DNA from 2 places in the Paraburkholderia steynii genome. Region 1 is predicted to be linked to the other one. Evidence: riboswitches for the same ligand, from Rfam matches in the RefSeq annotation. Region 1 holds a riboswitch; the other holds the start of a gene.
What was found. Region 1 has a riboswitch for cobalamin ahead of cobG (precorrin-3B synthase). Riboswitches for the same ligand answer to the same signal wherever they lie in the genome.

Region 1 (7,281 bases):
GTTGCTCGCCCTCCGGCATCGAAGTCTTCCGCGCATAGCGGGTGAGAATCAACGTCTGCGACACATCCGGCAACGTCAACTCAACCCCAAGCGCGGCCGCGCAGGCCGCCGTAGCCGTCACACCCGGCACGATCTCATACGGAATGCCAAGCGCCCGCAAGCGGCGAATCTGCTCCCCAATCGCGCCGTACAACGACGGATCGCCCGAATGCACGCGCGCGACGTCCTGCCCGTTCACATGCGCGTCGGCAAGCAGACCAACGATCGCATCCAGATCGAGCTCGGCCGTGTTCACCACCTTTTCAGCGACATTGCCGCTCAACACGGCTTCAGGCACAAGCGAACCGGCATACAGAATCACCGGACACGTGCGCACCAGGCGCTGCCCCTTCACCGTGATCAGTTCAGGATCGCCCGGTCCCGCACCGATAAAAAACACCGTCATTTCACAGCACTCCAATCTTCTTCGTTCAATGCGCGCAGCAGTTGCGCCGGACTGTCGAACTCGCGATCGACCTCAGGCAGCGAAGGGCGCCGCATCATCACCACGGGCACCTTCAGTTCGCGCGCCACCTCGAGCTTCGGCTGCGTCGCCGCTCCGCCGCTGTTCTTCGTCACCAGCACATCGATGTGATTCAGCGCGAACAGCGCCCGCTCGCCGTCGATATCGAACGGCCCGCGCGCGTCGATGACGCATGCACGCTCGTTGCCCGGATGCGCGTCGAGACAGCGCACAATCCAAAATTGATGCGCAGGTATTTCATCGAGATGCGAAAGCGGCTCGCGGCCCGACGTGAACAGCACCCGCCGAAACGGACGGATCGCATCGACCAGTTCATCCCAGCCGCCCACCATGCGCCAGTCGTCGCCCGCTTGCGGCGTCCAGCCCGCGCGGCGCAGCGCCCAGCACGGCACGTTGGCCTCGCGGCACGCCGCGGCCGCGTTCGCGCTCATTTGCGCGGCATACGGATGCGTCGCGTCGATCACGAGCGCAATGCCTTCGCTTTCGATAAACCGCGCAAGCCCATCGCTGCCGCCAAACCCACCGACGCGCACTTCACACGCCAGCCCTTCCGGCACGCGTCCGAGTCCCGCCAGGCTATAGACATGCTGCGGCCCGAGTTGCCGCGCGATCTGCAATGCGTCGCCCGTGCCGCCGAGCAATAACACACGCTTCATCGCGCCACCCCGATGATGTTGCCCTGCCGGTCGATCGCGAACATCTCGACTTCGACCGACGCGGGCACGATTTCGCGCGCCACGTCGCGCGCGCGTGCGCAGACGATATCCCCGAGCGGCACGCCTTTTTTTCGCGCCATCGCAAGCGCTTCCTGGCTCGTGTTCGCGCCGACGATAGCGGCCTGCAACGCGTCATCACTCGCCGGATGTTGCGCCGACCACGCGGCGAGTTGCGGCAAGTCGATGCTCGAATTGCGGCTATGCAGATCGAGATGCCCCGCCGCGAGTTTGCTCAGCTTGCCGAAGCCGCCGCACATGCTGAGCTTGTCGACGGGCGCGCGCTTCAGATGCTTGAGCACCGCGCCCGCGAAGTCGCCCATCTCGATCAGCGCGATATCGGGCAACTGGTAGTAAGCGCGCATCGCGTCTTCGCTCGCATTGCCCGTACACGCGGCAATATGCCGATAGCCGTTCGCGCGCGCCACGTCGATGCCCTGATGGATCGACGCGATATACGCCGAGCACGAGAACGGCCGCACGATGCCCGTCGTGCCAAGTATCGACAGCCCGCCGACAATGCCCAAGCGCGGGTTCATCGTCTTCTGCGCCAGCGCTTCGCCGTTCTCGACGCCGATCGTCACTTCGAAGCCGCCCGCATAGCCATGCTCGGAGGCCAGTTCGGCAAGATGCGCGGTCATCATCTGACGCGGCACCGGGTTGATGGCCGGCTCGCCGACGGGCAGCGTGAGGCCCGCGCGCGTCACCGTGCCGACGCCCGGCCCCGCATGAAAACGCACGCCGGGCGCGTCGGCCAGACGCACGCGCGCGAACACCACGGCGCCGTGCGTGACATCGGGATCGTCGCCCGCGTCCTTGACGGTGCCCGCTTCGGCGCCGTCCTTACCGCCGTCGACCAGGCGGCAGAACACGAGTTGCATCGGCACATGCTGGCCTTTCGGCAACACGATTTCCGCGACATCGCTCGCGATACCCGACAGCAGCAAACGCGCCGCCGCCAGCGACGTCGCCGTCGCGCAGCTTCCCGTCGTGTAGCCGCTGCGCAGTGGCGCGGGTTGTTCGGGCGTTTCGTCGCGCATCACGGTTTGCGGGTGTCGAGTAGCGTGATCGGCAGCGCGGAGCGCCACGTCTCGAAGCCGCCGAGCGCCTGCGCCTCGGCAAGCGCAATGCGTGTCAACGCGCCGCCATACTGCGCGCGCCACGCAACGAGCGCCGCCTCGCCTTCGAGCGTGACGGCGTTCGCAATCAGCCGCCCGCCTTGTTTCAACGCGCGCCAGCACGCATCGAGCACGCCATGCGCCGTCACGCCGCCGCCGATGAAAATCGCGTCGGGCGCGGGCAAGCCTTGCAGCGCATCGGGCGCCTTGCCTGCGATCAGTTGCAGTCCCGGCACACCGAGCGCGTCGCGATTGTGCTCGATGAAACGCTGACGCTCGCCGTTCGCTTCGATCGCTATCGCGCGGCAACTGGCGTGCGCGCGCATCCATTCGATACCGATCGAGCCACAGCCCGCGCCGACGTCCCACAGCAGTTCGCCGGGCGCGGGCGCGAGGCGTCCGAGCGTCAGCGCGCGCACGTCGCGCTTCGTCAACTGGCCGTCGTGACGAAAGGCGTCGTCGAGCAGGCCTGGCGTCAACGCGAGCCGCGGCGCATCGGACGACGCATCGCGCCGGCAATCGAGCGCGATCACGTTCAGCGACGCCGTCTCGCCAATCGACCAGTCGTGCGCGCGAGCGTCGATCAGGCGTTCGGATGCGCTGCCCAGATGCTCCATCACGATCATGCGCGTCGCGCCGAAGCTGCGTTCGACGAGCCACGCGGCGACGGCGGTAGGCGTCGCGCCGTCCGCGCTTAGCGCGAACACGCGTGCGCCATCGTGCAAATGCATCTGCAGCGCCGCAAGCGGCCGACCAACCAGCGACACGGTCGCAACATCCTGCAACGCCCAGCCAAGACGCGCCGCCGCAAGCGACACCGACGAGGGAGCCGGCAGCACGCGCAATTCATCGGCTGGAACGTGGCGCGCGAGCGTTGCGCCGACGCCGTAAAACATCGGATCGCCGCTCGCCAGCACGCACACGGGCGTGTCGCGCCGCGCGAGCACGGGCGCGATGTCGAACGGATGCGGCCAAGGCTCGCGCGCGGCGTTCAGGCACACGGGCAGCATCGCCAGATGCCGCTCGCCGCCATAGATCACCGACGCGTCGATCAGCGCGCGCCGCGCCGTTTTCCCCAGGCCGGCAAAACCGTCATCGCCCATTCCCACCACGGTCAGCCACGCCGACATGCGTCGATCCTCATCTGCTTGCTGTACTGAAAACGCTGCTGCGGGCCGTGTTTCAAGGCTGCGGCATCGTTGTGCTGTTCGAAAAAAGGCATAATACCCGTTCGCCGGTGCCTTTCGGGGCCTAAGAGGGAACACACATCACTGCGATGACCGTGACTGCCCCCGCAACTGTATGCAGCGAGTCCACGCCAATTTGCGCCACTGGTGATACCGGGAAGGCCGGTGTGGACGTTGACCTGCTAGTCAGGAAACCTGCCGGCCAACAGTTCGTGCCAGTCAACATCGGGCGGGGTGTACCGATGCCGAGCCGCTCTCCTTCGAGATGCCCGGGCCGTCGCGCGACGTTAACCCGGTGATGTCTTGAGCCACGCTTTCCATTCGTCCGACGCTTCCGCCTTGCGCCCTTCGGCTTGTCCGGGGCTGTTGCGCATCGTACCCGCGCTCGACGGCGGCATCTGCCGCGTGAAGCTGGCGGGCGGCGAATTGAGCGCAACGCAGGCGCTCGCCATCGCCGGGGCGATCGACGAACACGCGTCGGGTATCGTCGACATTACGAATCGCGCGAACCTGCAATTGCGCGGCGTCAAGCACGGTCATGAAGACGCGCTCATTGCGGCACTCCTCGACGCGGGCCTCGGCCCGCAAAACACTGAGCACGCATTCGCCGACGACGTGCGCAACGTAATGATCAGCCCAGCGACGGGCCGCGATGCGAGCGCCTTATTCGACACAACCGCGCTCACTGCCGATCTGCTCACGCTGCTTCAAAGCGACACGCGTTTCGTCGCGCTGTCGCCGAAATTTTCGCTGATGCTCGATGGCGGCGAGCGTCTGATGATGCTCGATCATCCGCACGACATCTGGTTTTCGGCGATGCCGCATCGTGAGCGTTCTGACGCCTGGTTCGCGTTCGGCCTTGCAGGATGTCCGCCCGTTCTTGCGCAACATGACGGCGCATTAGCCGCCGTCACGGCTTCGGATCTCGCAACGTTCACGCGAGCGCTCATACACACGTTCCTCGACCTCGCCGCGCCAGACGATACCCGCATGCGCGACCTGCTCGCCAAGCATTCCATCGAGAGCATCATCAGGCACGCCGAACGCAAATGCGGCGTACAGACGTTGCGCGACGCGTCGATCGAACGCTGGCACCGCGAACCTGCCGATGCGTCGCGAAGGCTCGGCGCGTATCGACAAAACGACGGCCATCGTTGGCATGTCGGCGCGCAGCCCGCATTGGGCCGCATCGACAGCGCGGTACTGCGTGGCCTCGCCGAACTCACGCACGGCAACGAACGCGCAACCCTGCGCATGACACCGTGGCAAAGCGTGCTGCTCACCGATATCGACCCAGCGAACCTCGACGCCACGCTACGGAAGCTCGAAGCACTGGGCCTCGCCACCACTTCGCAAAATCCGCTAACCCGCGTGATCGCATGCACCGGCTCCGCAGGCTGCGCGAAGAGCCAGGCGGACACCAAAGCCGATGCCCTGAAGCTCGCTGCACACGTGCCCGCACATGCGCAAGTGCATCTCAGCGGCTGCCCACGTTCCTGTGCAGCCGCGCACCGCGCGCCCTACACGCTGCTCGCAGTGGCCGACGGCCATTACGACCTGTACCAGACACACGACCCGCGCGAGCCCAACGGCTTCGGCCGATGCATCGCGCGCGGTCTGACGATCGACGAAGCGGCAGACGTGCTACAAGCATCCGCCCTTCCCCCAACTGATGAGCCATTCGATGCTTGACTACATCCGCGACGGACAGGAAATTTATCGCCAGTCGTTCGCGACGATACGCGCGGAAGCCGATCTTTCGCGCATTCCCGCCGACCTCGAAAAGCTCGCCGTGCGCGTGATCCACGCATGCGGGATGGTCGATATCATCGGCGATCTGCGCTTTTCGGACGGCGCAGGCCGCGCCGGGCGCCAGGCCCTCGCCAACGGCGCGCCAATCCTCTGCGACGCGCGCATGGTCGCCGAAGGCATCACACGCGCGCGGCTGCCCGCGCACAACGAAGTGATCTGCACGCTGGCCGATCCATCCGTGCCCGCGCTCGCGCGCGAGATGAACAACACGCGTTCGGCGGCGGCGCTCGAACTGTGGCAGCCACATCTGCCAGGCAGCGTCGTCGTAATCGGCAATGCGCCGACCTCGCTCTTTCATCTGCTCGACATGCTCGATAGCGGCGCGCCGCGCCCCGCGCTGATTCTCGGCTTCCCGGTCGGCTTCATCGGCGCGGCGGAGTCGAAGGCGATGCTCGCCGCCAATAGCCGCGGCGTGCCGTTCGTCGCCGTGCAAGGCCGGCGCGGCGGCAGCGCGATGGCGGCAGCCGCCGTGAACGCGCTCGCATCGGAGGACGAATAATGGCCGATCAGGCGAACAGCACGCGCGGGCGTCTCTATGGTCTCGGCGTCGGTCCCGGCGACCCGGAACTGATCACGGTGAAAGCGCTGCGGCTGCTGAAATCGGCACACGTGGTCGCGTACTTCGTCGCGAAGGGCAAGAAAGGCAACGCGTTTTCGATCATCGAGTCGCATCTGTCGAGCGAGCAGGAACAGTTGCCGCTCGTCTATCCCGTGACAACGGAAGCGCTCGAACCGCCGCTGTCGTACGAAGCGATCATCGCCGACTTCTACGACACGGCCGCCGAAGTGGTCGCGAAGCACCTCGATGCGGGACGCGACGTGGCCGTGATCTGCGAAGGCGATCCGTTCTTCTACGGCTCGTACATGTACCTGCACGACCGGCTCGCCAACCGGCTTGCGCCGCGCTTCGAAGGCGAAGTGGTGCCCGGCGTGTGCTCGATGCTCGGCGGCGTCGCCGTGCTCGGCCAGCCGCTCGTATATCGCAACCAGACGCTGTCGGTGCTGTCAGGCGTGTTGCCCGAAGACGAACTCAAGCGCCGTCTCGCCGCTGCCGATGCCGCCGTCGTGATGAAGCTCGGCCGCAATTTCGACAAGGTGCGCCGTGTGCTCGACGAACTGGGACTCGCGGAGCGTGCTCTGTACGTCGAACGCGCGACGATGGCGAACCAGCGCATCGTGCCGCTTGCCGAAGTCGACCCGATGGCGTCGCCGTATTTCTCGCTGCTCGTCGTGCCGGGGGAAAAATGGCAAGGCTGACGACGCCGCCCGCAATCGTGATCCTCGGCGTCGGCGCGCTGGACACGGCGCGGCGCGTGCAATCCCTTTATGACGGCGCGCAGGTGCATGGCCTGCAAGGCCGCGTCGCCGACGCCGATGTCGCCTACACGGAACTCAACGCGCATCTGCGCGAGCTGTATGCGAGCGGCACGCCGATCATCGCGTTGTGCGCGGCGGGCATCGTGATCCGCTGCATTGCGCCGCTGCTCGCGGACAAAGGCGTCGAGCCGCCCGTGCTGGCCGTCGCCGAGGATGGCAGCGCCGTCGTGCCGCTGCTCGGCGGGCTGTCGGGCGTCAACGTGATGGCGCGCGAAATCGCCGCCGCGCTCGACGTGCCGCCCGCGATCACCACAAGCGGCGAACTGCGCTTCGGCGCGTGCGTGCTGAATCCGCCCGACGGCTACACGCTTGCCAGCATCGACCAGGGCAAGCGCTTCGTGTCCGATCTGCTCGCGGGCGAGGCGACGCGCATCGAAGGCGACGCACCGTGGCTCGACAGCGTGCAACTGCCGCGCGCCGACAACGCTCGACGCGCGATCCGCGTCACGCCGCTGGCGTGGAACGGCGCGACGGACGAACTGGTGATTCATCCGCGCAGTGTCGTCGTCGCCGTCCATGCAACGGGACCGGGTGACGGCTTGTTGCATCAA
Region 2 (7,281 bases), on a different contig from region 1:
ATGCGTCGAGAGCCGCGTCGCCAGACGCAGTTGCGCGGCGCGCGTGGCATGACGCTTGCGAGGCGGTTAGGCGTCTGAAAGGGTCGTCTGGTTCCCGAGTGAATACTCGAATGTCACGCGAACTTACGTATTCACCACGTGTTCATGCAGCGCGCTTCGCAAGCTGCTTCGTAATGAACGCCCATTCCGCCTCCGTAACGGGCGTGATCGACAGACGGTTGCCCTTCGCGAGCACGCGCATGTCGGCAAGCTCGGGATGCTCGCGCAACGTCGCCAGCGGGATCAGCTTGATTTTCTTCTTGAACACGACATCGACGAGCGTCCAGCGCGGCGTTTCCTGCGTCGACTTCTCGTCGTAGTACGGGCTCTTCGGATCGAACTGGGTAGGGTCAGGGTAGGGCGTCGACGATACTTCGGCGATGCCCGCAATGCCCGGCTCAGGGCAACTGGAGTGATAGAACAGCACGCCGTCGCCCGTCTTCATGATGTCGCGCATGAAGTTGCGCGCCTGATAGTTGCGCACGCCCGTCCAGGGCAGCGTGCGTTGCGGGGCATTCGCGAGATCGTCGATGCTCGCTTCGTCCGGTTCGGACTTCATCAGCCAGTAGCGCATGAGTCGGATTGAACGTGAAGTAGAAGGAAGTCTTCGTTGAACAGTCGGGTTCAAACGGTTTGCAACGCGGTGCTCGCCAACCAACGCAAAGCGCACGCCCAAAGAAAAACGGCATCGGATAAAGTCCGATGCCGTTCGTATAGGTCCCCGCCTTAGCCGCTAGGCCGGCATCCTGAACCTGAGGTTCAGAATTGGTCGCAGTTAGCAGCACTTCGGGTACATCAGACAGAGTGACGCGCACACCCGTGCTACAAATTTCCGCAACCGTGCATATAGCATTGGTTCAAGGAATATATGACCTTGGCGAACCAGGCAGGGAAGCTTAAAAACGTTTGCTCCACAACATGGGCCCGACCGCAAAACAATCAAGCCCAACAAAATTTTCTTTACTGCACGCTGCTGTACTGTTGGATCACAGTGCCAAGCTGCTCATTCATCTGGTGCATTGTACGCCGGATTTCTTCGGCGGGAAATGATTCTCCGTGTCGCACGCTGGCTTGCAGCCTAAGCAGTTCCGATGCCAGCGACAACGCCGCCATCACGGCGATACGATCCTGGCCGCGCACGTTGCTGTTCGAGCGGATCTTCGACATCTCGGCATCGACACGGGCCACGGCTTCGAGCAGCGCCGCTTCCGTTTCCGCCGAGCAGGCGAGACGATAGGGCTGGCCGAGGATCGACACTTCGATCTGCTTCGTGGTCATGCGTTTTCTCCGTGGCGGGTCGCGTCGTGGTTCGCGTCGTGATTGGCCTGCGCCTGCTGCTCGGGCGCGAGGAGATCGAGTTGATTGTCGGGCTCGTGACCGCGAGCGCGCGGCAGCTTCTCGAGGATGGCATTCAGACGTACTTGCGCGTCGTCGATCTTCGCGGACAGCGCATCGCGCTCCGCTTGCAATGCGGCGCGTTCTTCGCGAGTCTGTTCGAGTTCTACGCGGGTCGCTTCGCATTCGGCGCGCGCTTGTGCGAGCTGTTCTTCGAGTGCGAGGCGCGCTTCGTTGTAGCGTTGGCTGATCTCGATCAGCCGACCGATGTTCTGTGACAGTGTTTCGAGTTCGGTGAGCATGTGCTGCGTCCTCTAAAGACATGGCATTCTAGCGCGGAATGTCGCACGCTCGGACATTTGTCTCGTTTCAGGACGTAACAGTAGCGCTTTAACGCGGCATTATCCAGGTGTCTTGTCGCGATTCACGCATTTTTACCCTTGAAAAAGGGACTCTTTTAACAGTCCACCGTCATCGTCCCTGTGACCACCTCGCGTTTCTTGACGCGTGTGTACGTCACTTCTACACTTGCGGCACTCTGGTGCCCGCGCGCGGTATCGCGCCGCGCGCAGTTAAACGGGAAGCAGGGAGCGAAGTCCGCCCGGACGAGCCAACCTGCGCTGTCCTCGCAACGGTACAACGACCGCAGTTCCTGCAGGTCGACCCATGCACGCGTCGAGCCATCCATAGAGCCGATGCCGTGCGAAGCGCCACTGCGCATGATGCGTGGGAAGGCGGGTCGGCCAGTCGTCAGCCCGGATACCGGCCGGAGGCAAGGAACGTGTCGCTCCTTGTACAGGCATCGGCCCACGAGGAGCGGGCCGCGCACAGGCCCACAGGACTCTTTCGATGCTCACCTCCGTGTTTGTCCACCCGGCGTATCTGCGCCAGGTGTTTCCGCGCCCGCTGTGTCCACACTTCAGACGCGCGCCGCTTGCTGCGGTCGCCGTGATTGCCTTTGCTTCAGCCCCGCTCGCCGCAAGCGCGCAGACGGCCGACGAGGCGAATCCATCCGCCACATCCACGGATCGATCGGACAACGGCTCGACCGATACTTCGTCAAACACAATCCCCACGACTTTGTCACCCATCGTCGTCACGGCCGACCGTCGTGCGCAGCGACTCGCCGACGCGATTCCGCAGACCACGCTGTTCGATCCGCAGGACATCGCGGACAACAGCGCGCGCGACTTGCCGGGGCTGCTGCAGTTCGCGCCTGGCGCGCAGGTCGTGCGCAACGGCGGGCCGGGTGCGACGTCGAGTCTGTTTCTGCGCGGCGCGTCGTCGACACAGTCGCTCGTGCTGATCGACGGCGTGCGCGTCGATTCGGTGAGCCAGGGCAACGCGCAACTCGAACAGATTCCGCTCGACCAGATCGATCACGTCGAAGTGGTCAACGGCAACGTGTCGGCACTGTACGGCTCGGGCGCGATCGGCGGCGTGGTGCAGGTGTTCACGAAGGACGGCGGCAATCATCCGCCGCGTTTTCACTTCGACGTCGAGTACGGCAGCTATCACACGCAACGCCAGGCGGCGGGCGTCGACGGTGCGCTCGACAAGGACGGCCGCACGACCTTCAGCGTCACGCTCGCGCGCGCGAAGACGGACGGCTTTTCGTCGATCGACCCGGCGCTCGCGCCCGTCAATCCGAACGCGAACGGTTATTTCAACGAGAGCGTGAGCGCGTCGCTGCGCCACAAGCTCAACGACCAGTGGGACATCGGCCTGCGCTACTTCCAGTCGAACGGCAACGACAGCTTCGACAATCCCTTCGGCCTGCCCACCGATCTCAACAACCTGCACAGCAAGGTACAGACGGCTTCAGCCTTCGCGAACGGCAAGCTCACCGACTGGTGGACGACGCGCTTCGTCGTCGCGACGGGCAACGATCGCAGCAACACGTCGCTCAATGGCGACTATCTGTACCGCTACGATTCGGACAACCGGCAGTACACGTGGCAGAACGACTTCACGTTTGCGCGCGATCAAAAGCTTCAATTGGGCTACGAGCATCTCGACCAGACACTCGACTCGAATCAGTACAGCGCGCCCGCGCGTCACGTGAACTCGGGGTTCGCGGGCTACACGGGGCGCTTCGGCAACAGCCAGATCCAGGCGAACCTGCGGCGCGACCAGTACTCGGATTTCGGCGGAGCCAACAGTTACTATCTGGGCTATGGCTACGACTTCAACGAGCACTGGAAGGTGACTGCAAGCTGGTCCGATGCGTTTCGCGCGCCGAGCTTCAACGATCTGTACTACCCGTACAGCGGCAATCCGCTCATTCAACCGGAGCACAGCCATTCTGTCGAAGCCGCATTGCAGTACGCATCCGATGCGCTCGGCCTGATGAAGCTCACGGCATTCCAGACGCGTTATACGAACCTGATCGACTATGTGCAGACCACGCCGGGCATCTACGTCGCGGAGAACGTGGGGCATGCGAAAGTGCAGGGCATCGAAGGATCGTGGCAGGGTCACGTCGGCAGGACCGACGTGCGCGCGGCCCTAACGTTCCAGAATCCCGTCGATGAAGACACGCATACCGATCTGAACCGTCGCGCACGTCATTTCGCGTCGTTCGCCGCGAACCGCAATATCGGCACCTGGCGTGTAGGCGGCGAATGGCTCCTGAGCGGCGAACGCGATGATAGCGGCACGGCGCTCGGCGGTTATGGCATCGTGAACCTGTCCGCGCGCTACAACCTCACGAAGGCGTGGTACGTGGCCGCGCAAATCCAGAATCTCTTCGACAAGGACTATGAACTCGCCTACACGTACAACACGCCAAGGCGCGGCGCCTATATCACGCTCGGCTGGCAGCAGCAGTGACGCGCGATGAGCGGACTCGTGCAACGTCAGCCGCAACATCAGCCGATCCGGGTCGCGCGAGGCATGAGCGCGAAACGCGCGCTCGCCATCTGGACGGCGCTCGGCATCGCGGCGCTCGCGGTCTTCGTGGCGTCGCTTGCACTCGGAAGCGTGAGCGTCGCGCCGTCGCGCGTGCTCGACGCGTTGCTGCCGTCGGCTGACGTATCGTCCGATCTCGCCACGCAGATCGTTCGCACGCTGCGCCTGCCGCGCGCGCTCGCCGGCTTCGGTTGCGGCGCATTGCTTGCGCTTGCAGGCGCGTTGCTTCAGGTGCTGCTGCGCAATCCGCTGGCCGAGCCGTACGTGCTCGGCGTGTCGGGCGGCGCGGCGAGCTTTGCGCTCGTCGCGATGATCGCGGGCTGCGCGTGGTGGATCGTCGATGCATCGGCGTTCGCCGGCGCATTCGTGTCGATCCTGCTGGTGCTCGGTCTTGCACGCGGCGCGCTGTGGCGCGGCGAGCCGCAGGACGCATCGCCGCGTCTGCTGCTGACGGGCGCGGTGATCGCAGCGGGGTGGGGCGCCATCATCACGTTGCTGTTGACGGTCGCACCCGACAGCCGCTTGCGCGGCATGCTGTTCTGGCTGACAGGCGATCTGAACGGTGGCGGCATGCCGTGGCTCGCGCTCGCTGCGCTGTGCATCGCGTTGCTCGCGATCGTACCCATCGCGCCGCAACTCAATGTACTGCTGCGCGGTGACGCCGCGGCGCAAGCGCTCGGCGTTCCTGTGATGCGCGCGCGGCTGCGCGTCTACCTGGTCGCATCGCTCGCCGCTGCCGCTGCTGTGACGACGGGCGGCACGATCGGCTTTGTCGGGCTCGTCGTGCCGCACATGCTGCGTCTCGCGTTCGGCAACGATCAGCGGATGCTGCTGCCCGCAGCGGCGCTCGGCGGCGGCGTTGCCGTGATGGGGGCCGATCTGATCGCGCGTACGGTGATCGCGCCCGCGCAGTTACCCGTCGGCGTGATCACCGCGTTGATCGGCGTGCCCGTGTTCCTGTGGATGCTGCTTCGACGGAGGCGCACATGAATGCACCCATGAACGCACGCTCAAGCGCCGATACCACGCTGCACGCAGACCAACTGACCTTGCGCGCCGGTTCGCGCACCTTGCTCGATGCCTTCACGCACACGTTCTATCCGAGCGAAGTCTGGTGCATCGCCGGGCCAAACGGCGCGGGCAAGACGACGCTCATCTCGACGCTCGCGGGTCTCATGCGTCCAGCGAAAGGGCACATCGAACTGGACGGAATGCATGTGAACGCATGGCCGCTCGCGCGCCTCGCGCAGCGCCGTGCGTTGATGCCGCAAACATCGCACGATGCATTCAATGCAAGCGTACTCGACATCGTGCTGCTAAACCGTTTTCCGCATCTGGCCGGCTGGGGTTGGGAGCGAGACGAGGATCACGCAGCCGCGCATGCGGCGCTCGATGCGCTCGGTCTCGCGGACTTCGCTTCGCGCGACGTGCTGTCGCTGTCGGGTGGCGAGCGGCAGCGTGTCGCGCTGGCGGCCGTGCTATGCCAGGACGCGCCGCTGCTGCTGCTCGACGAGCCGCTCGCGCATCTGGATCTGCATCATCAGATCGACTGCCTCGAAGCGTTGAGCGCATGGACCCGCGGCGCCGGGCGTACAGTGATGTTCTCGTGCCACGATCTGAATCTCGCGCGGCGTTTCGCGACGCACGCGCTGCTGCTCGAAGGCAACGGCATCGCGCATGCGGGACCCGCGCGCGACGTGCTGACGCCCGAACTCGCCAGCCGCGCATTCGGCTATCCGCTCGTACTGATCCGCGACGGCGACGATGAAGCGCTGATTCCGGCGCTGCGCGCAGCGACTCGCAACTGAACACGCATGAACCGAACTCTTCACGCAAACACGAACATGACCACATCGCATTCCCTGCCTATCGTCGAGCCGCTCGACCAGACATTGCGCGCCGAGCTGCAACGCATCATCGACCTGAAGACCAAGCCGCCCGGCAGTCTCGGCCAGCTCGAGGCGCTCGCGCGTCAGATGGGCATGATCCAGCGCAGCACGCAGCCCACTGTCACACGTCCCGCGATCATCGTCTTCGCCGCCGATCACGGCATTGCGAACGCGGGCGTGAGTCCGTATCCGCAAGCGGTGACGGCGCAGATGGTGCTCAACTTTCTCGCTGGCGGCGCGGCGATCAATGCGTTCAGCCGCGTTGCGGGCCTCGAACTCGAAGTGGTGAATGCGGGCGTCGCGCATGAGTTCGCGCCGCACGAGAAGCTCGTCGATATCCCCGTTGCGCGTGGCACGCGCAACTTCGCGCAAGAGCCCGCGATGACGCGCGACGAAGCGCTCGCCGCGATGCGCGCGGGCGCGGACCGTGTGCGTCATCACGCGGCGTTCGGCACCAACGTGATCGGCTTCGGCGAAATGGGCATTGCGAATACGTCGTCGGCTGCGTGTTTGATGAGCCGCCTGTGCGGCGTGCCTATCGACGATTGCGTTGGGCGCGGCACAGGTCTCGACAACGCCGGCCTCGTAAAGAAGCGCAACGTGCTGGCGGCGGCGCTTGCGTATCACCCGGCATCGAATGATCCGCTCGATGTGCTCGCAACCTTCGGCGGCTTCGAAATCGCGATGATGGCGGGCGCGTATCTCGCAGCGGCACAGGCACGCATGACGATCGTCGTCGACGGCTTCATCGCGACCTCCGCGCTGCTGGTGGCCGACGCGTTCGCGCCTGCAGTGCGCGATTACTGCGTGTTTGCCCATGCGTCGAACGAAGCGGGTCATCGCCGCATGCTCGATCACTTCGGCGCGGTGCCGCTGCTCGCGCTCGACCTGCGGCTGGGCGAAGGAACGGGCGCGGCGCTTGCTATGCCTTTACTGCGCGCAGCCGCGGCGTTCGTCAACGAGATGGCGAGCTTCGAATCGGCCGGCGTCGCGCAACGCGATGCATGATGCGCGGCGCCTGCATCAATCCTGACGTTCGAAGCGAGAGAACTGTGATGAAAAAAATGCGTCGAACCAGCGATGAATGAACTGCGTTATTTCTTCACAG

Region 2: it holds a riboswitch for cobalamin, as region 1 does, so the genes downstream of both, BLT65_RS21015 (TonB-dependent receptor domain-containing protein) here and cobG (precorrin-3B synthase) in region 1, are expected to answer to the same signal.

What each region holds. Positions count from the first base shown of each region.
Region 1 is NZ_FNDI01000021.1:79,552-86,832, reverse strand. Features, by position in the region: gene cobM (precorrin-4 C(11)-methyltransferase) at 1-445, opposite strand, end outside; gene BLT65_RS31085 (cobalt-precorrin-6A reductase) at 442-1,179, opposite strand; gene BLT65_RS31080 (cobalt-precorrin-5B (C(1))-methyltransferase) at 1,176-2,276, opposite strand; gene cbiE (precorrin-6y C5,15-methyltransferase (decarboxylating) subunit CbiE) at 2,276-3,484, opposite strand; cobalamin riboswitch at 3,573-3,758, shown strand; gene cobG (precorrin-3B synthase) at 3,845-5,233, shown strand; gene BLT65_RS31065 (precorrin-8X methylmutase) at 5,226-5,852, shown strand; gene BLT65_RS31060 (precorrin-2 C(20)-methyltransferase) at 5,852-6,610, shown strand; gene cobJ (precorrin-3B C(17)-methyltransferase) at 6,598-7,281, shown strand, end outside.
Region 2 is NZ_FNDI01000011.1:175,939-183,219, reverse strand. Features, by position in the region: gene BLT65_RS21035 (EVE domain-containing protein) at 143-613, opposite strand; RNA gene ssrS (6S RNA) at 754-935, opposite strand; gene BLT65_RS21025 (cell division protein ZapA) at 1,000-1,317, opposite strand; gene BLT65_RS21020 (hypothetical protein) at 1,314-1,676, opposite strand; cobalamin riboswitch at 1,897-2,159, shown strand; gene BLT65_RS21015 (TonB-dependent receptor domain-containing protein) at 2,224-4,206, shown strand; gene BLT65_RS21010 (FecCD family ABC transporter permease) at 4,213-5,274, shown strand; gene BLT65_RS47935 (ABC transporter ATP-binding protein) at 5,271-6,092, shown strand; gene cobT (nicotinate-nucleotide--dimethylbenzimidazole phosphoribosyltransferase) at 6,129-7,181, shown strand; gene BLT65_RS20995 (adenosylcobinamide-GDP ribazoletransferase) at 7,254-7,281, shown strand, end outside.